DNA from 3 places in the Carnobacterium antarcticum genome. Region 2 is predicted to be linked to each of the others. Evidence: a T-box and tRNA genes for the amino acid it is inferred to sense, from the RefSeq annotation. Region 2 holds a T-box; the other regions hold tRNA genes.

Region 1 (7,031 bases), 1.2 Mb from region 2:
GCCGAAAATTTACCGGGGCTAAACATAACACCGAAGCTGTGGATAGAACTTAGGTTCTATGGTAGGAGAGCGTTCTAAGGGCGTCGAAGCTAGACCGTGAGGACTGGTGGAGCGCTTAGAAGTGAGAATGCCGGTATGAGTAGCGAAAGACGGGTGAGAATCCCGTCCACCGAATGACTAAGGTTTCCTGGGGAAGGCTCGTCCTCCCAGGGTTAGTCGGGACCTAAGTCGAGGCCGATAGGCGTAGACGATGGATAACAGGTTGAGATTCCTGTACCCGTTTGTTTTGTTTGAGCAATGGAGGGACACAGTAGGCTAAGGAATACGCACTGTTGGATATGTGCGTCCAAGCAACAAGTCTTGAAGCGAGTCAAATGCTTGCTTCTCTAAGGACAAGTTGTGATGGGGAGGGAAATTAAGTACCGAAGTTCCTGATGTCACACTGTCAAGAAAAGCTTCTAGTGAGAAACAAACGGCCCGTACCGCAAACCGACACAGGTAGTCGAGGAGAGAATCCTAAGGTGTGCGAGTGAACTCTCGTTAAGGAACTCGGCAAAATGACCCCGTAACTTCGGGAGAAGGGGTGCTGACCATTTGGTCAGCCGCAGTGAATAGGCCCAAGCAACTGTTTATCAAAAACACAGGTCTCTGCTAAATCGAAAGATGACGTATAGGGGCTGACGCCTGCCCGGTGCTGGAAGGTTAAGAGGATGGGTTAGCTCTCGAGCGAAGCTCAGAATTGAAGCCCCAGTAAACGGCGGCCGTAACTATAACGGTCCTAAGGTAGCGAAATTCCTTGTCGGGTAAGTTCCGACCCGCACGAAAGGCGTAATGATTTGGGCACTGTCTCAACGAGAGACTCGGTGAAATTATAGTACCTGTGAAGATGCAGGTTACCCGCGACAGGACGGAAAGACCCCATGGAGCTTTACTGCAGTTTGATATTGAGTGTTTGTACAGCTTGTACAGGATAGGTAGGAGCCGATGAAACCAGGACGCTAGTCTTGGTGGAGGCGTTGGTGGGATACTACCCTTGCTGTATGACCACTCTAACCCACAGCCATGATCTGGCTGGGAGACAGTGTCTGACGGGCAGTTTGACTGGGGCGGTCGCCTCCTAAAGAGTAACGGAGGCGCCCAAAGGTTCCCTCAGAATGGTTGGAAATCATTCGTAGAGTGTAAAGGCAGAAGGGAGCTTGACTGCGAGACCTACAAGTCGAGCAGGGACGAAAGTCGGGCTTAGTGATCCGGTGGTTCCGCATGGAAGGGCCATCGCTCAACGGATAAAAGCTACCCTGGGGATAACAGGCTTATCTCCCCCAAGAGTCCACATCGACGGGGAGGTTTGGCACCTCGATGTCGGCTCATCGCATCCTGGGGCTGTAGTCGGTCCCAAGGGTTGGGCTGTTCGCCCATTAAAGCGGTACGCGAGCTGGGTTCAGAACGTCGTGAGACAGTTCGGTCCCTATCCGTCGCGGGCGCAGGAAATTTGAGAGGAGCTGTCCTTAGTACGAGAGGACCGGGATGGACACACCGCTGGTGTACCAGTTGTTCTGCCAAGAGCATCGCTGGGTAGCTATGTGTGGACGGGATAAACGCTGAAAGCATCTAAGCGTGAAGCCCCCCTCAAGATGAGATTTCCCATCACGCAAGTGAGTAAGACCCCTGAGAGATGATCAGGTAGATAGGTTGGAAGTGGAAGTACAGCGATGTATGGAGCGGACCAATACTAATCGGTCGAGGACTTAACCAATTTTTTAAACGGTGTCTTGGTTTCGACACGATGTTGCAAGAGAAAAACACTATCCAGTTTTGAGAGAACACCGTTCTCTTGATGAACCAATGTGCGGTGGTGACGGCAAGAAGGTCACACCTGTTCCCATGCCGAACACAGCAGTTAAGCTTCTTAGCGCCGATGGTAGTGAAGGGTTTCCCTTTGTGAGAGTAGGACGCTGCCGCGCATTGATCATTATTCCGCAATAGCTCAGCTGGTAGAGCGCATGACTGTTAATCATGATGTCGCAGGTTCGAATCCTGCTTGCGGAGTCCATAGATTTCTATGAAAAAGAAACACAAAAGAGAGTGTCGAAGAACCAACTTGGAGAGTTGTCCGAGCGGCCGAAGGAGCATGATTGGAAATCATGTAGGCGGTGCACACTGTCTCAAGGGTTCGAATCCCTTACTCTCCGTTTCAAAATTGCGTTTCGGCCCGTTGGTCAAGTGGTTAAGACACCGCCCTTTCACGGCGGTATCACGGGTTCGAATCCCGTACGGGTCATGAGTCATTTAGGAGGTTTAGCTCAGCTGGGAGAGCATCTGCCTTACAAGCAGAGGGTCAGCGGTTCGATCCCGTTAACCTCCATTGAACAATTTTATAACGGTCTCGTGGTGTAGGGGTTAACATGTCTGCCTGTCACGCAGAAGATCGCGGGTTCGATTCCCGTCGAGACCGCCATTTTTTTAATACAAGCATTACGGAACCGAAAGGTTCGATTATGGCCTGGTAGCTCAGTTGGTAGAGCACTTGATTGAAGCTCAAGGTGTCGGCAGTTCGATTCTGTCCCAGGCCACCATTTTTTTCAACTGGAGGGGTAGCGAAGTGGCTAAACGCGGCGGACTGTAAATCCGCTCCTTCGGGTTCGGCAGTTCGAATCTGCCCCCCTCCACCATTTTTTTTTAAAACCCATCTAAACTGATAGGGATATAGTTTAAAGGTAGAACAATGGTCTCCAAAACCATTAGTGTGGGTTCAATTCCTACTATCCCTGCCATTTTTATATTTAACCTTTTACATTACGGCGATTGTGGCGAAGTGGTTAACGCACCGGATTGTGGTTCCGGCATACGTGGGTTCGATCCCCATCAGTCGCCTTTTTCATTTATGGGCTATAGCCAAGCGGTAAGGCAAGGGACTTTGACTCCCTTATGCGTTGGTTCGAATCCAGCTAGCCCAGTTTTTTAGAATAACCCAACACTCAATTTTAAAGATGGCGGTATAGCCAAGTGGTAAGGCAGAGGTCTGCAAAACCTTCATCACCGGTTCAAATCCGGTTACCGCCTTATCTAATGAATTGCCTGTTGTCAGCATCCTGCCGGCGTGGCGGAATTGGTAGACGCGCTGGACTCAAAATCCTGTGCCCGCGAGGGCGTGCCGGTTCGATTCCGGCCGCCGGTATCCTAAAAGCTCCAACAGTCTTCGGACTGTCGGGGCTTTTTTATTTGTTCTATAAAGTACTGTTACACGTACGTATGAATGATAATGACAATTAGGTGCAGAACCAAATATTTTTATTCAGCTGAACAAAAATATATCCGCTAAAGCACCTATAGTATTAAACAAATAGTTTTCCTTCTTAAGTCCTTACTTAATGGCTAACTATATCATAGAATGATATAGTTGAGATGTTAAATACCTATTTGAAGGACTCTATATAGCAATCAAACATAGGAGGAAAATGTATGGAAATTCGTGTCTTGCGCTATTTTTTAGCTGTTGCACAAGAGGAGAGTATTTCAGCAGCAGCTCAGTTGTTGCATCTTTCCCAACCGACACTTTCCAGACAGCTTAAGGAACTGGAAGAAGAGTTAGGCATTATTTTATTTATTCGCGGCAACAGAAAAATAAGTTTGACAGAAGAAGGAGTATATTTAGTTAATCGAGCAAAAGAGATTTTGTCCTTGGTAGATAAAACAACTTTAAACCTTAAAGAAGCAGAAGTTGTTAGCGGCGATATTTATATCGGTGGCGGTGAAAGTAAGGCAATGAGGCTGATCGCCAAAATAAGCAAAGAGATAATGGATGAGTATCCTGAAGTTCGTATTCATCTATATAGCGGCAATGCGGACGAATTGGCGGAAAAATTAGATAATGGGTTATTAGATTTCGGGATTGTGATCGATCCTTCAGATAAACAAAAATATGATGCTATCCGCTTGCCTGATAGAGATATATGGGGACTTTTGATGCAAGACAGCAGTTCTTTAGCAAAGAAAGATGTTATCGTTTCAAGTGATTTGAAGGGATTACCGTTGATCGTGTCTCGTCAAACACATGTAGCCAATGAATTATCAAACTGGCTAGGCAATAATTTGGAGCAGTATAACATAGTCGCAACATACAACTTACTTTATAATGCGTCTTTGTTGGTAAGCGAAGGAGTTGGTTATGCGTTGTGTTTGTATGGTCTGATAAATACCACTGGAGAGAGTGATCTTTGTTTTCGTCCTTTAGAACCAAGTCTAGAAGCAAAATTGACGATCGTTTGGAAGAAGAATCAGATTCATTCAAATGCTGCAAAGAAATTTTTGGAGAGCGTTAGAAGTAATTTAAAGATAGAGTGAAGGACCAGCCGACTTTTTGTTTTCTTTTTAATTAACTCGATCAATCCTCAATTCCTAATGTCCACTGCCTTCAATGCACATTTTTGGTTTTTAATAATGCTTATAATTCTAGTCGCTTGAAGTTTCTAAATCAGTTAGTTTTAAATAAGGTTTGCTTCTTGATTTGAGGAAAACGCTGAGACGCCTCATCAAAAATTGGGAAACGTTATGTTTTGTGTTCGTATTATTTTACTTTACAATGGAACATGAAGAGAATTGAGCGATTGGAACCCATTAGAAAGCAATATGATTTAGGAGGAGAAAATGAAATGAAAACGTTTGATGAAGAATATTTAGCAGCTGTAGTGAATGGTGAAGTGTACACCGAGACGAATAAAAAGTATGAAAATTTAAGAATGGTAAAAAATACTGTTTTCGATCCGCATCCGCTGGCAATTGTGAAGTGCCTTAACGAAGCAGATGTAGTTCAAACGATTCGTTATTGCCGAGAGCAGGAATTGGCATTTACTGTGAAATGTACTGGACATAGCGCAGCGGGATTCAGTGCGGGAGATGAAGAAATAGTAATCGACATTTCTAGTTTGGATCAAGTAGAAGTTGATGGATCGACTAATTTGGTAACCGTGGGCGGTGGTGCAAACTGGTTTAAAGTGGGCGAAGCTCTGGTGCCTTATGATTTAGCCATCACTTCTGGAGACATGGGCGGCGTAGGGGTTGGCGGCAATGCCCAAGGAAGCGGAATGGGATTTTTTATTAGAAAATATGGGGTGACAACAGGGCGTATACGGAAAGTTCGGGTCGTGGATGCAACAGGGAAAATTCTGGTAGCTTCTGAAACGGAACACTCGGATTTATTCTGGGCCATTCGAGGCGGAGCAGGAAATTTTGGCGTGGTAACTGAATTTGTATTTGAAGCACATCCAGGAGGGACTGTCTTAGCCGGCAATTTATTTTACCAGTATGATCCGCAACTGATCCAACAATTGACTGACTATATTTTGCATGCTCCTGATGAGTTAAATGGAACGTTATCCTTTACGACTGCCCCATTCACTAGCCAAATGCCGGAACAATACAAAGGTCAATTGGTGATTGCATTAATGGTATGTATTAAAGGAAGCCCTGCTGCTGGCAACCAAATGATTAAAGAATTAAAAAAATATTCCGGTTTCCTTTTTGACGAAGTTGATTTTGTTCCTTATATTAAATTATTTCCACCTATTGATCCAAGCGGCAATACGTTAATGCTTAACTTTTATACAAATGAATTACCTGATGAACTAATAAGTGAATTAAATCAAGAATTGGTAACCACAGGCGACCCTCAGCTGGTTACTCAAGTAAAAGTATTAGGCGGTTACTTTGGAAGAGTATCAAATGAAGCCATGGCGTACTCGCAACGAGAAAACAACTATTTGGTGATCATGCGAAAAGCGTTTGGTTCGGCAGAAGAAGCTCTTCTAGCTAATGAGGACTGGAAAGATAAGTGGGAACAGTTAAGAAAATACGCTAATGGAATAGATATCAACTTTTTAGGTATAGGCCAGTTAAATGAGCTAGAAATGATGTACAAACCAGCTAATCTGAAAAAATTAAAAGAACTGAAAAAGCAGTATGATCCTGCTAATTGTTTTATTGGAGTTTTGTCTATTCAGTAAAAATGCTATATTCAATAAAAGCGACTGCTAAAAGTAAAATTTTAGCAGTCGTTTTTTATTCTCTTTTTTATATTTGTATATACAAATATAAGTTTTGTCTTTACAACTAAAATGTAAAGGTTTACAATGTAGATGTAAACGAATAAATAGGAAGGAGCACAGCTAAACAATTAAGAGAACCAGCTTTAGAACGGGCTACATTATTAAAATACCATCAGTACAAAGGAGAGTAACTTAAGTGGACAAAAATAAATGGATTGAGAAACTAGGAAATTTTGCCAATAAAATTAACAGCTATAAATACATTATCGCCATCAAAAATGCCTTTACGGCTTTGATACCAGTCATTATTACTGGAGCCTTTGCAACCCTGTTTTCTAATATGGTATTTGATTCAACGATGGGATTAGCCAAATTTGATGCTTTATCCTTTTTAGCAGAATTAAAACCAATTGCTCAATCCATCAATTATGCAACGATGAATATGCTGACCATTAGTGCTGTTTTTTTAATTGGACTTGAAGTCGGAAAATTGAATAAGGTCAAGGGTTTCTTTCCTGGGCTATTAGCCGTGATCAGTTACATTTCCGTTAATCCAACTACAGTAGAATTAATGGTCAATGAAAAATTACAAGTCGTTCCAGATGTTTTAGCTAGACAATATACAGATACAAAAGGGTTGTTTCTGGGAATGTTTATTGCCATTTTATCCGTCGAACTGTTTACATGGCTAGGAAAACAAGAAAAGCTGACGATTAAAATGCCGGATACGGTCCCGCCAAATGTCTCCCGCAGCTTTTCAGCATTGATCCCGACTATCCTTACATTTACATTGATCGCGACAGTAGGGTTTGCAGTTTATCGACTTACTGGGATGTACTTATACGATATCATCTATACGATCATTCAACGACCGTTAGAAAATGTTATGCAAGGTCTACCAGGTATTTTGTTGCTGATGTTTGTTTCGCAAGTATTTTGGGTTATCGGAATCCATGGCAATCAAATGATCAAACCAATCCGAGAACCGCT
Region 2 (7,031 bases):
ATGATAGCGACTGGAACGAATCCCGAACTTACCGTATTGCGTTTACACGGACGCAACTACGAAGGCTGGTTGAATGCTAGCGGCCCAAATTGGCGGGAAAAACGAACATTTTACGATTACAGCCAAGCAGAACTAGCCAGTTTTATTCCTATCATCCGTTCATTGGAAAAAGACTCTAAAGAAGTCGCTGTTATCTTTAATAATAATTCCGGAGGTCATGCTGCTGCCAACGCTAAATACTTACAAAAAATACTTGGCTTAACGTTTGATCAGCTTGGCCCTCAACAACTGGGCTTAGATTTATTCAACGACTTTTAAAAATAATAAAAAACGACTGAGACAAAGCACTAATCTAGCTTTATCTCAGTCGTTTTAACTGTCCTTCATACTATTTTCGTTTTAAAACAATTCCTTAGCTAACAAGCGATAAACATCTAGTCGTTTTTCTTGTGAATGCGGAATACTGCAAATCATTGCTTCGTCAAAGCCATAATGGGCTTGTTCCTCTTGCAAGAATGTTGCTATCTCTTTAGCCTCTCCCACTAAATGCAGTTTTCGATTTTCTTTGATAGCCATTCGGTCCATTTCTGTTAGAGGATAATCCTGTGCTTCTTCAGGGGTCAACAGTTGTCCCATCCGACCTTGCGTTAACCATAAACGCGCAATGTCTTGCGGTAAAGCTTCGAATTCAGCTTCTTCTTTTGTTTCAGCTGTTGTGACGAGGTAAGCTACATTGATCTCGGGCTTTTCCATAAAAGCAGAAGGCTGAAAATTAGTTTTATAGTGATCAAAAATATCTTTCGTCATCCCGCCCATAAAAAATTGCGCAAAAGAATAACCCACACCCATACGAGCTGCTTTTAATGCACTGCTTCCGCTTGAGCCTAAAAGCCAGGCTTCTGGCAAAGCAATCTGAGCCGGTGTCGCAATCGTTTTACTGTACAAACGGTCTTCTGGAACTTCATCATTGATCAGTTTCAAAGCTGTATCAAACTTTTCATACATATTGTCCAGCATAGGCTGCCGTCCCTCAGACAAAGCATACATCGCATTGGTGTCGCCGCCTGGCGCTCGGCCTACCCCAAAATCAATTCGTCCTGGCGATAGTGCGCTTAGCGTTTTAAAGACTTCTGCCAGTTTTAAAGGAGAATAATGCATCATCATGACGCCTCCGGTACCGATTCGAATATTTTTTGTTTTTGCGGCTAAATGAGCGGCCGTAACTTCCGGTGCTGAACTAGCATACCCATTTGTCCCATGGTGTTCAGCCATCCATAAACGTTGATAGCCTAGTTCATCTGCTACGATTGCTAATTCTTCTGCTTTTTTTAAAGCATCTGCAGCCGTATTTCCTTTAGTGATTGGTGCTTGATCTAATACACTTAATCTCACGTACTACTCATCCTTTCCATCGTATCCGTTTATCTTATCTCTCCAAGTATATCAGTTCATCTAAAGAATAGCACTGGATTGGTTTGGTTTAAATCAGAGACTGTTCTAAGCATAAAACACCTCTCCTCGCTTTATTTTGACTATACTAGAGATAAAGTAGCTTTACTTTAAAATGTTAGGGGAGGATACAGAATGATACGCGGAATCGATCACATTGGGGTAACCGTTCCTGATATGGAACAAGCAACAAATTTTTTTAAAGAAGCTTTTGCTGCTAAGGTTATTTACGATAATTTATCAGCAGAAGATGAACCGAAATCAGGCAAACAAGTAGAAAAAAATCTCGGGCTCAAACCTGGAACAAAAGAAATGCGCATTCGGATGCTGGCGGTCGGAAACAGTGCCAACATTGAACTGTTCCAGTTTGCCAATGTTGCGCAGCAACAACCAGTCATTGCTTCAGATTATGGCTTACAACATGTGGCTTTTTATGTGGACGACATCGATAAAGCAACTGAACGATTCACTGACGCAGGCGGAAAACTATTGTCCAAACCAAATGATTTATCTTCTTCTGCCGAAAGCGGTTCTGGAAACCAATTTGTGTATGGTCAAGCTCCTTGGGGTATGTTGATTGAAATGATCAGCTATCCAGCAGGAATAAATTATCCGGCTGACAGCCAAGCTAAACGATGGACACCACCTAAATAACGCTTTAAGCAGTCAGCAAAATCCATTGAATGACAGGTTGAGTTTTTAACTATTAATTGGTGTATGTAAATAAACAGGTTTGTCTATTTGAGTTTCTTGGTATCTCAAAACTATTTGATCCGCTTTTAAGCTCTATTTTTCTGGTACACTATGTTGATTTGCCAATTGACAAACCCTTGCTTGTTAACTATACTAAAAGCAATCTCATACTAAACATTACAATGAACGAGCACAGTAGTAAAAGATCTCTGTTGATAGAAAGCTAGTGGCTGATGAAAACTAGTACAAGTCTTTTTACGAATTACACTCTGGAGTAACTTGATTAATCTCAAGCGTCTTACTGGCGTTAACAGTCAATGAGTGGTCAACAAATTTTGCACTGAAATTTGTCGGCAAATTGGGTGGTAACACGAAAAATTTCGTCCCGATGAAAAGGTCTAACCTTTTCATCGGGTTTTTTTGTCTAAAAATATGTATTAAGGAGCTTAAAAAAATGAATATTATTGATGAATTAACTTGGCGCGACGCCATCAACCAACAAACTGACGAAGAGGGGCTGCGCAAACTTATCGCTGAAAAACAAATTGGCGTCTACTGCGGTATTGACCCAACAGGCAGCATGCATATAGGACATTTGATTCCTTTTATGATTTTAAAACGATTCCAATTAGCTGGTCACCGCCCCGTTATCGTTATTGGTGGAGCAACTGGTTCAATTGGCGATCCGAGCGGAAAGTCAGAAGAACGAGTTTTACAAACAAAAGAACAAGTTCAAAAGAATGCTGACAAATTAACTTCTCAGATGGAAAGATTGTTTGATGCCGGTAAAAATGAAAAATCTATTCGTTTAGTCAACAACTTAGAATGGACTAAAGACTTAACTTTATTGGATTTTTTACGCAATATCGGAAAAAGTTTTAACGTCAACACCATGTTAGCTAAGGATATCGTTGCCAGTCGATTAGAAACCGGAATTTCTTTTACGGAATTTACGTATCAAATTCTGCAATCTATGGATTATTTGCACTTGTACCAACATGAAGACGTCCAATTACAAATTGGCGGAGCCGATCAATGGGGCAATATTACAGCCGGCCTAGAGTTTATTCGCAAGCAAGCAGGTTCTGAAGCCCAAGCCTTTGGTTTAACGATTCCACTGATGCTAAAAGCTGACGGTACCAAATTCGGCAAGACTGCTGGCGGCGCTGTTTGGTTAGATCCTGAAGAAACAACGCCTTATGAGTTTTATCAATTCTGGTTGAATCAAGACGATCGCGATGTCGTTAAATACTTAAAATACTTCACTTTCTTAACCGAAAATGAAATCGGCGAATTGGCTGAAAAAGTTGAAACCGAACCGCATAAACGTGAAGCTCAAAAAACATTGGCTCGCGAAATGACGTTGTTTGTTCATGGCGAACAAGCTTTAGAAGATGCAGAAAAAATTACTGCTGCACTTTTTTCTGGTGATGTAAAAAGTTTAACGGCTCGTCAAATCGAAGAAGGATTCAAAAATATGCCGACTTTCGAAGCTCTTAAAGAAGAACGCAACATTGTTGAATGGTTGGTAGATGTGGTCGGTATCGAACCTTCTAGACGCCAAGCACGTGAAGACATCACTAACGGCGCCCTTTCAATGAATGGGGAAAAAGTAACCGATGTCGATGCTGTCGTAACTCCTGGAAATTCTTTTGACGGACGATTTATTTTGATCCGCCGAGGAAAGAAAAAATATTTCTTAGTAAAATTGGTATAAAGCTAAAGGACTTTCTCTAACAGGTTCAGCAGCAGAAACGCTCTTTGTTTCTGCTGCTTTTCTATCCATTAAAACAATTAAGGAGGATTTATATGACCCAACTTAAACAAGCTACTACTCAAGAAGACGCTGATTTGATCGCTCAACTCGCAAAAGAAATTTGGGAAGAGCACTATACAGCGATTTTAGGCGAAGAACAAGTCGCTTATATGCTGACTCATTTGCAATCCGCAGCCGCTATTCACCAAGAAATACTGGATGGCAAAGCTTATTTCTTAGTTGAAAGCCATCAAACAGCCATCGGCTATCTTTCATATGCCTTGTCAGCAGAGCAGCTTTTTCTGAGCAAACTTTATTTAAAAAGCAGCAGCCGCGGCAATGGAATCGGAAAAGAGCTTATTGAAAAGCTAAAAAACACAGCAAATGAAGCAAATAAAAAGACGGTGTTTTTGACGGTCAATAAATTCAATCACCCTACTATCGCTGTTTATAAAAAATTAGGCTTTAAGATCATTGAGGAGCAAGTAGCGGATATCGGTCATGGTTATGTCATGGATGATTACATTATGGAATATCGCCTGCCATAAAAACAATACTGTCTTTTAAACCGTTCGCTTTAGCAATTAACGGCTTTTGTCCGGCTTTCTTTTTGTCTCTCCATTCAATATTTAGACTTGTGATGCTAAACTGAATTCATTACAGAATTAAGAAATGAGGCTCTATACTATGTTTAACCGAAAAGAAGACGGATTGGCTCTTGCAAAAAAACTTCATCAAAAAGATGTTTCTCCACAAGAGTTGATTGAAACAGCCTTCAAAAAAATCGAAGCACAAAATCCTATTTTAAATGCTGTTACCCATACGCGTAAAGAAAAAGCGCTGAAAGAAGCTGCAGAACGAGATTTTTCCAGTACATTATTTGGCGGACAGCCCATCCTTATCAAAGGCATCGGACAAGATCAAATAGACGAACCAAGCACCTCAGGTTCTCGTTTGCTACAGAACAACCGTTCTAAACAAACCAGTCACTTTGTTCGAGCGTTAGAAAAAGCCGGTTTTGTTGTGATCGGCCAAACCAATACACCAGAATTTGCTTTTAAAAACATTACGGATCCGACACTCTACGGGCCATCCCGCAATCCTTGGAATACAGCCTATTCGCCAGGCGGTTCTAGTGGCGGAGCAGCCGCTAGCGTGGTTGCTGATTTAGTGCCCATTGCTAGTGCTAGCGACGGCGGCGGCTCCATTCGGATCCCGGCTTCTTTTACCGGTTTAGTAGGATTGAAACCGACTCGTGGACGAACACCGATCGGACCTGGAGTTGGACGTGGCTGGCAAGGAGCTTCCATTTCCTTTGCTTTAACCAAAACCATTCGCGATACAGCTGCCATGATGGATGCTTTACAAACCGTCCAGCAAAGCGCTGCTTTTCAAACCCCGCTTTTTGAACGCGGCTATTTGAATGCATTAGCTGATTCTGAACCGAAAAAGTTTCGCGTAGCTTATTCACTGGTATCGCCCGTTCACGGACCGGTCAGCGATGAAGCAAAAGCAGCGGTTTTAAAAACCGTTCGTTGGCTCGAACAAAACGGCCATCAAGTGGTTGAAGAAAAACCAGCCATTGACGGAGTCTCTTTGATGGAAAGTTACTACATCATGAATTCAGGCGAAACAGCTGCTATGTTTGCCAACATTGAAAAAGGTCTGCAGCGTCCCGTTACGAAATCAGACATGGAACTGATGACTTGGGTTTTATTCAATGCCGGACAATCTATTTCAGCGAGCACTTATTCCAATAGCATCGCTGCTTGGGATACGGCTGCAGAAGTTATGGCTGATTTCCATCAAACTTATGACTTGTATCTGACTCCTGCAACAGCTGATGTTGCTCCGCGTGTCGATGCTAAACTTCAAACGGATGAACAGTTTGAACGAATGCATCATGTTACGGAAATGAATGCAAAAGACCAGCAAAAAATTGTCTGGGATATGTTTGCTGCAAGTTTAGACATTACACCTTTCACTCAACAAGCCAACTTAACGGGACAACCTGCTATCAGCTTGCCGGTTCATTTATCTGCTAACTCCGGACTGCCGATCGGCGTTCAGTTTACTGCCCCTAAAGGCAACGAAGATTGGCTGCTGGCTATTGGCCAAGAAATGGAACAAGATGGTTTATTCACCTAAATTGATAAAGAGAGGATGAAACAAAAGTCTCATCCTCATTTGCATATCCAAATGTTTATTCTAGAACGTGTTCCAAAAAGCAGACCCGACGTCCACTTCACGAATAATGCTCGATGGTCTGTGACCATACTGCGCTTATTCGTTCCAGTGATTCGGGTCTAAACGCTTTTTGTCTCACTCCCTCTTTATTCGTTAAACATCTTTACGTTAAGGCTCTAACAGAACCGTACTTTAGTGAGATGATTTCTTATTTGATGTGGTTCAGTTCATTGGTACGTGTATCAATTCTTGTTTTATATCCATTATAAATGGCTATCTCCAGAAACAGGTAGTCAAAGCTAGGTAAGTTTGTTACAATTTCACTTATGTAACCGTTTTATAGTTTGCTAATTAAAGTTCGCAGCAGAAATCAAGCCTTAGTATAACTCGGCTGAAACTTGAGTCCATAAACCTATCTATTAAAAATTTTAATTAAAAGGGGATTACTATAATGAGTGGCTACAACGCAGTACTAGCAAGAAATACAGAAAATGCACCAAAAAGTTCTCTATCTACACAAACGGTAGCTTTTTCTCATTACAATCATCTTTCAGCTCAATTACCTATCGATTCAACATCTGGTAAAATGGTAGCTGGTGGTGTAAAAGAGCAAGCTGAACAGTGCTTAAAAAATATCAAAACCATTGTAGAAAGTGTCGACCATGTTATGGACGATGTAGTAAAAGTAACTATCTTCCTTAAAAACATTGCAGATAGTAATGCTGTAGACGAAGTTTATGCGACATTCTTCCCAAGCGGTATTCCTGCACGGACAACAGTTGCATATTCAGCTTTGCCTATGGATGCTTTGGTGCAATTGATGTAGTTGTGTCAAATACTGAAGGAACACCTCCAGTAGCATAACAGGCCTTTATTTGTAACTACAGGAACTATCAAAGTTACTGGTTAATGCCGCCGATGAATCCGAAAACACATATCTTAATCA
Region 3 (7,031 bases), 1.2 Mb from region 2:
AGCTTTAGCTGGAGTAGTCACTTTACTTTTTTCCGTATTAATCTCCAACCGGAGGTTTCCCTCTATAAAGGTCGTCACGCTTTTTAAAACTCGTTCTCCTGCTCTAGGTGTTTTCACATAGATACAAAAGTCGTCCGCATAACGTACAAACCGGTGTCCTCGCTTCTCTAATTCTCTATCTAGTTGATTTAAATAGACATTAGCGAGTAGTGGAGAGATAACTCCACCTTGAGGGGTTCCTTTATAATTCTCAATAAAGACATTGCCGTCCATAATTCCAGCTTTAAGAAAATTCCATATTAACCGCAACACTATTTTATCTTGGATATAGTAGTTGAGGTAATTCATCAACTTTTGATGATGAACTGTATCAAAATAGTTACGCAAATCAAAGTCGACAATCGTTTTGTATCCTTCGGATACATATTGTTCTGCCTGTTTAATCGCTTGATGAGCGTTCCTGCCTTTCCTAAAACCATAACTGTATGTCGAAAAGGAAGGGTCAATGATGGGTTCAATCACTTGTAGAATAGCTTGTTGCACCACTCGATCTCGCACCACAGGAATTCCCAAGTTTCTTATGCCACCATTATCCTTAGGGATAGAAACCCGCTTAACAGGTTGTGGTTGGTAAGTTCCTGCTCTCATCTTCTCTATCATTTGCTGACCATATTTTATTAAGTGAGCGTCCAATTCATGAACGGTCACTCCATCGATACCGGCAGCTCCTTTATTTTGATACACTTTCTTGCTGGCTGACTTTAAATTATCTGAATTAGCGATTTGATTGATTAATGAGATACCATCTTGTTTCATCATATCGTTACTGTAGCTCTCTACACTCTCTTGTACTCTTTCGTTTCCAACTTATCCCTCCAAGAGTAGCCATCTTTCGGTCTATACCACGATGTTTTCTGTAGTCGTGAGCTACATCCACCTCCTTGTTTATTCCAAGATTATTATTGTTCTGCCCTTCAGAGAACTGTGTTCTCCTACTATGGCGTCTGCTGACTTCTCACTATTCGTTGTTACTACGGTATTTACCGCTAGTGAGACCTCCCCGGGTAAGAGTGATAACCTTCCACTCATGTCACTGCCTCATTTACTGTAGGAGACTCGTGCAGTATCGGACTTCGCTTTGTTTGGCAAGCTCGTCCATCTCCATCCAGCCTTGTATGAGATTTCTGTTCGTCAGTGCGAGTGTTTGCGTCCAGCTTCCTTCGGATTCTTTCTCGCGAAAGACACCCTTGCTATTCGCGGTTGTACAATATTTGACGTTGGTGAGTGAAAACTTACTAACGTCTTTTTTCGTGAAAATAGAAAACAAGTGAGTTCTCCTGTAGAATTAAAGTCACCACAACTCATTCAAAGGAGAGAACTCACTTGCCTACATCAAATGATATGCGAAAAGTACTAGATATACAAGACAAAAACATTGTTTTTGAAGAGGATTGCGTAGAATACGGTCAATTCAAAGGGAAAAAATGTAAATTTATTAAAGGACGATTGACCTACATTCCGCAGGAATGTATGAAGTGCCATACACCAAACGAGCAGTATACCATCTACTGTAACGGAACACAGACCTCGCGCATTACTTTACCCATGAGTGGTATTCATCCCACCTATTTACTGCTTAAAAAGCAGCGATTCATGTGCAAAGAATGCGAGGCTACATTTACTGCGAAAACGCCTCTATTGAAAGAAAATTGTTTTATTTCAAATCATGTAAAAGCACAAATTTTAGATAAATCGTCTATGGCTCAATCTATAAAAGATATCTCTAGTCAAACGGGAGTTTCTTCAGCAACGACGCAGCGCGTTATTAACGAGCAAGCTAAGAATTACAAACCGCATTACTTCTGGCTTCCTAAACATCTTTCGTTTGACGAGTTTAAGTATGCCAATAGCACAATGGCTTTTGAATACATTGATGCCGAAAAAGGAACGATCATTGATATCTTGCCTTCTCGAGACAGTCGAACGATAAAAGACCATTTCCTTTCACGGTATAGCCTAAAGGCTAGAAAAAAAGTAGAAACCATTACAGTCGATATGAACGCTGGTTACGTCAATTTTATTCCCATTCTTTTTCCAAACGCCAAGATCATTATTGATCGTTTTCATATTGTCCAGCTGATTAATCGTTCACTGAATCGTACAAGGATAACGGTTATGAATCAATTTCATACCTCAAATGGAGAAGATATGAAAAAGTACCGTCGATTAAAACGGTTTTGGAAAAAAATCTTAAAGAAAGAATCTGAACTGTCTTATACAACCTATACTTATTATGCTTTATTTGGTCTACGCTTAGAATCAGCGATCGTCGACGAACTGTTGGGCTACAACACCGTTCTGAAAGAGACTTATGAGGTGTATCAAACGATTCTAAAGGCTCTTGAAGAGAATGACTATGATGAGCTAGTAAAGATTTTAGAAAAAGATTATCCACTTATTTCAAAACCAATGAAGACGAGCCTCAAAACATTGAAAAAACATATGAAGCACATAAAAAATACCGTTACCTATAAGTATTCAAACGGAAAAATTGAAGGAATCAACAATAAGATCAAAGTTCTTAACCGTGTGGCCTACGGCTACCGAAACTTCGTGAACTATAAAAACCGTATTCTTCTGCATTTTAATATGAAACCAGCGGCTATTAAACAGAACGAAAAAACACTTTTCATAGCAGCATAACGCCTACCATGAAAAGTGTTCAAGTTTTTTTAATTAAATAAGGGACTAAAATTCTTTACCAACGTCAGTTGACGTAGAACCCTATTCGCTAACAGTTCCTACTGCCAAGCCTGTAGTGGACTTTCACCACCAAGTTATCACCCATGCCGGGCGCACCAAAAAAAGTCTCCAACAGTCCGAAGACTGCTGGAGACTTTAGGATACCGGCGGCCGGAATCGAACCGGCACGCCCTCGCGGGCACAGGATTTTGAGTCCAGCGCGTCTACCAATTCCGCCACGCCGGCAGGATGCTGACAACAGGCAATTCATTAGATAAGGCGGTAACCGGATTTGAACCGGTGATGAAGGTTTTGCAGACCTCTGCCTTACCACTTGGCTATACCGCCATCTTTAAAATTGAGTGTTGGGTTATTCTAAAAAACTGGGCTAGCTGGATTCGAACCAACGCATAAGGGAGTCAAAGTCCCTTGCCTTACCGCTTGGCTATAGCCCATAAATGAAAAAGGCGACTGATGGGGATCGAACCCACGTATGCCGGAACCACAATCCGGTGCGTTAACCACTTCGCCACAATCGCCGTAATGTAAAAGGTTAAATATAAAAATGGCAGGGATAGTAGGAATTGAACCCACACTAATGGTTTTGGAGACCATTGTTCTACCTTTAAACTATATCCCTATCAGTTTAGATGGGTTTTAAAAAAAAATGGTGGAGGGGGGCAGATTCGAACTGCCGAACCCGAAGGAGCGGATTTACAGTCCGCCGCGTTTAGCCACTTCGCTACCCCTCCAGTTGAAAAAAATGGTGGCCTGGGACAGAATCGAACTGCCGACACCTTGAGCTTCAATCAAGTGCTCTACCAACTGAGCTACCAGGCCATAATCGAACCTTTCGGTTCCGTAATGCTTGTATTAAAAAAATGGCGGTCTCGACGGGAATCGAACCCGCGATCTTCTGCGTGACAGGCAGACATGTTAACCCCTACACCACGAGACCGTTATAAAATTGTTCAATGGAGGTTAACGGGATCGAACCGCTGACCCTCTGCTTGTAAGGCAGATGCTCTCCCAGCTGAGCTAAACCTCCTAAATGACTCATGACCCGTACGGGATTCGAACCCGTGATACCGCCGTGAAAGGGCGGTGTCTTAACCACTTGACCAACGGGCCGAAACGCAATTTTGAAACGGAGAGTAAGGGATTCGAACCCTTGAGACAGTGTGCACCGCCTACATGATTTCCAATCATGCTCCTTCGGCCGCTCGGACAACTCTCCAAGTTGGTTCTTCGACACTCTCTTTTGTGTTTCTTTTTCATAGAAATCTATGGACTCCGCAAGCAGGATTCGAACCTGCGACATCATGATTAACAGTCATGCGCTCTACCAGCTGAGCTATTGCGGAATAATGATCAATGCGCGGCAGCGTCCTACTCTCACAAAGGGAAACCCTTCACTACCATCGGCGCTAAGAAGCTTAACTGCTGTGTTCGGCATGGGAACAGGTGTGACCTTCTTGCCGTCACCACCGCACATTGGTTCATCAAGAGAACGGTGTTCTCTCAAAACTGGATAGTGTTTTTCTCTTGCAACATCGTGTCGAAACCAAGACACCGTTTAAAAAATTGGTTAAGTCCTCGACCGATTAGTATTGGTCCGCTCCATACATCGCTGTACTTCCACTTCCAACCTATCTACCTGATCATCTCTCAGGGGTCTTACTCACTTGCGTGATGGGAAATCTCATCTTGAGGGGGGCTTCACGCTTAGATGCTTTCAGCGTTTATCCCGTCCACACATAGCTACCCAGCGATGCTCTTGGCAGAACAACTGGTACACCAGCGGTGTGTCCATCCCGGTCCTCTCGTACTAAGGACAGCTCCTCTCAAATTTCCTGCGCCCGCGACGGATAGGGACCGAACTGTCTCACGACGTTCTGAACCCAGCTCGCGTACCGCTTTAATGGGCGAACAGCCCAACCCTTGGGACCGACTACAGCCCCAGGATGCGATGAGCCGACATCGAGGTGCCAAACCTCCCCGTCGATGTGGACTCTTGGGGGAGATAAGCCTGTTATCCCCAGGGTAGCTTTTATCCGTTGAGCGATGGCCCTTCCATGCGGAACCACCGGATCACTAAGCCCGACTTTCGTCCCTGCTCGACTTGTAGGTCTCGCAGTCAAGCTCCCTTCTGCCTTTACACTCTACGAATGATTTCCAACCATTCTGAGGGAACCTTTGGGCGCCTCCGTTACTCTTTAGGAGGCGACCGCCCCAGTCAAACTGCCCGTCAGACACTGTCTCCCAGCCAGATCATGGCTGTGGGTTAGAGTGGTCATACAGCAAGGGTAGTATCCCACCAACGCCTCCACCAAGACTAGCGTCCTGGTTTCATCGGCTCCTACCTATCCTGTACAAGCTGTACAAACACTCAATATCAAACTGCAGTAAAGCTCCATGGGGTCTTTCCGTCCTGTCGCGGGTAACCTGCATCTTCACAGGTACTATAATTTCACCGAGTCTCTCGTTGAGACAGTGCCCAAATCATTACGCCTTTCGTGCGGGTCGGAACTTACCCGACAAGGAATTTCGCTACCTTAGGACCGTTATAGTTACGGCCGCCGTTTACTGGGGCTTCAATTCTGAGCTTCGCTCGAGAGCTAACCCATCCTCTTAACCTTCCAGCACCGGGCAGGCGTCAGCCCCTATACGTCATCTTTCGATTTAGCAGAGACCTGTGTTTTTGATAAACAGTTGCTTGGGCCTATTCACTGCGGCTGACCAAATGGTCAGCACCCCTTCTCCCGAAGTTACGGGGTCATTTTGCCGAGTTCCTTAACGAGAGTTCACTCGCACACCTTAGGATTCTCTCCTCGACTACCTGTGTCGGTTTGCGGTACGGGCCGTTTGTTTCTCACTAGAAGCTTTTCTTGACAGTGTGACATCAGGAACTTCGGTACTTAATTTCCCTCCCCATCACAACTTGTCCTTAGAGAAGCAAGCATTTGACTCGCTTCAAGACTTGTTGCTTGGACGCACATATCCAACAGTGCGTATTCCTTAGCCTACTGTGTCCCTCCATTGCTCAAACAAAACAAACGGGTACAGGAATCTCAACCTGTTATCCATCGTCTACGCCTATCGGCCTCGACTTAGGTCCCGACTAACCCTGGGAGGACGAGCCTTCCCCAGGAAACCTTAGTCATTCGGTGGACGGGATTCTCACCCGTCTTTCGCTACTCATACCGGCATTCTCACTTCTAAGCGCTCCACCAGTCCTCACGGTCTAGCTTCGACGCCCTTAGAACGCTCTCCTACCATAGAACCTAAGTTCTATCCACAGCTTCGGTGTTATGTTTAGCCCCGGTAAATTTTCGGCGCAGGGTCACTCGACTAGTGAGCTATTACGCACTCTTTAAATGATGGCTGCTTCTGAGCCAACATCCTAGTTGTCTAAGCAACCCCACATCCTTTTCCACTTAACATAAACTTTGGGACCTTAGCTGGTGGTCTGGGCTGTTTCCCTCTCGACTACGGATCTTATCACTCGTAGTCTGACTCCCGGATATAAATCAATGGCATTCGGAGTTTATCTGAATTCGGTAACCCGAGAAGGGCCCCTAGTCCAAACAGTTGCTCTACCTCCATGATTCTTATTCCGAGGCTAGCCCTAAAGCTATTTCGGAGAGAACCAGCTATCTCCAAGTTCGATTGGAATTTCTCCGCTACCCACACCTCATCCCCGCATTTTTCAACATACGTGGGTTCGGTCCTCCAGTGCGTATTACCGCACCTTCAACCTGGACATGGGTAGATCACTTGGTTTCGGGTCTACGACCACATACTCATTCGCCCTATTCAGACTCGCTTTCGCTACGGCTCCGTCTCATCGACTTAACCTCGCATGGGATCGTAACTCGCCGGTTCATTCTACAAAAGGCACGCTATCACCCATTAACGGGCTCTAACTACTTGTAAGCACACGGTTTCAGGTGCTGTTTCACTCCCCTTCCGGGGTTCTTTTCACCTTTCCCTCACGGTACTGGTTCACTATCGGTCACTAGGGAGTATTTAGCCTTGGGAGATGGTCCTCCCGGATTCCGACGGAATTTCTCGTGTTCCGCCGTACTCAGGATACTGATCAGAGTGAACGGAGTTTCAGTTACGGGGCTTTTACCCTCTTTGGCGGACCTTTCCAGGTCGCTTCTCTTACACCGTTCATTTATGACTCTATGTGTTCAGTCCTACAACCCCAGAAAGCAAGCTTTCTGGTTTGGGCTTTTCCCGTTTCGCTCGCCGCTACTCAGGGAATCGAATTTTCTTTCTCTTCC

The links. A T-box is a leader RNA that pairs with one kind of tRNA and senses whether it is charged. The one in region 2 lies ahead of tyrS (tyrosine--tRNA ligase), so its partner is inferred to be a tRNA-Tyr.
Region 1: it encodes a tRNA-Tyr, which carries the amino acid that the T-box ahead of tyrS (tyrosine--tRNA ligase) is inferred to sense. The anticodon was not compared.
Region 3: it encodes a tRNA-Tyr, which carries the amino acid that the T-box ahead of tyrS (tyrosine--tRNA ligase) is inferred to sense. The anticodon was not compared.

The regions. Positions count from the first base shown of each region.
Region 1 is NZ_CP010796.1:703,467-710,497, reverse strand. It holds rRNA gene NY10_RS03655 (23S ribosomal RNA) at 1-1,753, shown strand, start outside; rRNA gene rrf (5S ribosomal RNA) at 1,846-1,961, shown strand; tRNA gene NY10_RS03645 (tRNA-Asn) at 1,974-2,046, shown strand; tRNA gene NY10_RS03640 (tRNA-Ser) at 2,101-2,189, shown strand; tRNA gene NY10_RS03635 (tRNA-Glu) at 2,207-2,278, shown strand; tRNA gene NY10_RS03630 (tRNA-Val) at 2,290-2,362, shown strand; tRNA gene NY10_RS03625 (tRNA-Asp) at 2,380-2,455, shown strand; tRNA gene NY10_RS03620 (tRNA-Phe) at 2,498-2,573, shown strand; tRNA gene NY10_RS03615 (tRNA-Tyr) at 2,586-2,669, shown strand; tRNA gene NY10_RS03610 (tRNA-Trp) at 2,698-2,771, shown strand; tRNA gene NY10_RS03605 (tRNA-His) at 2,799-2,871, shown strand; tRNA gene NY10_RS03600 (tRNA-Gln) at 2,883-2,954, shown strand; tRNA gene NY10_RS03595 (tRNA-Cys) at 2,990-3,060, shown strand; tRNA gene NY10_RS03590 (tRNA-Leu) at 3,092-3,175, shown strand; gene NY10_RS03585 (LysR family transcriptional regulator) at 3,460-4,341, shown strand; gene NY10_RS03580 (FAD-binding oxidoreductase) at 4,650-5,999, shown strand; gene NY10_RS03575 (PTS sugar transporter subunit IIC) at 6,238-7,031, shown strand, end outside.
Region 2 is NZ_CP010796.1:1,897,534-1,904,564, reverse strand. It holds gene NY10_RS08955 (DUF72 domain-containing protein) at 1-318, shown strand, start outside; gene NY10_RS08950 (LLM class flavin-dependent oxidoreductase) at 400-1,392, opposite strand; gene NY10_RS08945 (VOC family protein) at 1,585-2,103, shown strand; T-box leader at 2,316-2,533, shown strand; gene tyrS (tyrosine--tRNA ligase) at 2,597-3,859, shown strand; gene NY10_RS08935 (GNAT family N-acetyltransferase) at 3,952-4,446, shown strand; gene NY10_RS08930 (amidase) at 4,586-6,046, shown strand; partial or broken gene NY10_RS08925 (RidA family protein) at 6,537-6,946, shown strand.
Region 3 is NZ_CP010796.1:689,285-696,315, forward strand. It holds gene ltrA (group II intron reverse transcriptase/maturase) at 1-819, opposite strand, end outside; gene NY10_RS03480 (ISL3 family transposase) at 1,384-2,703, shown strand; tRNA gene NY10_RS03485 (tRNA-Leu) at 2,905-2,988, opposite strand; tRNA gene NY10_RS03490 (tRNA-Cys) at 3,020-3,090, opposite strand; tRNA gene NY10_RS03495 (tRNA-Gln) at 3,126-3,197, opposite strand; tRNA gene NY10_RS03500 (tRNA-His) at 3,209-3,281, opposite strand; tRNA gene NY10_RS03505 (tRNA-Trp) at 3,309-3,382, opposite strand; tRNA gene NY10_RS03510 (tRNA-Tyr) at 3,411-3,494, opposite strand; tRNA gene NY10_RS03515 (tRNA-Phe) at 3,507-3,582, opposite strand; tRNA gene NY10_RS03520 (tRNA-Asp) at 3,625-3,700, opposite strand; tRNA gene NY10_RS03525 (tRNA-Val) at 3,718-3,790, opposite strand; tRNA gene NY10_RS03530 (tRNA-Glu) at 3,802-3,873, opposite strand; tRNA gene NY10_RS03535 (tRNA-Ser) at 3,891-3,979, opposite strand; tRNA gene NY10_RS03540 (tRNA-Asn) at 4,034-4,106, opposite strand; rRNA gene rrf (5S ribosomal RNA) at 4,119-4,234, opposite strand; rRNA gene NY10_RS03550 (23S ribosomal RNA) at 4,327-7,031, opposite strand, start outside.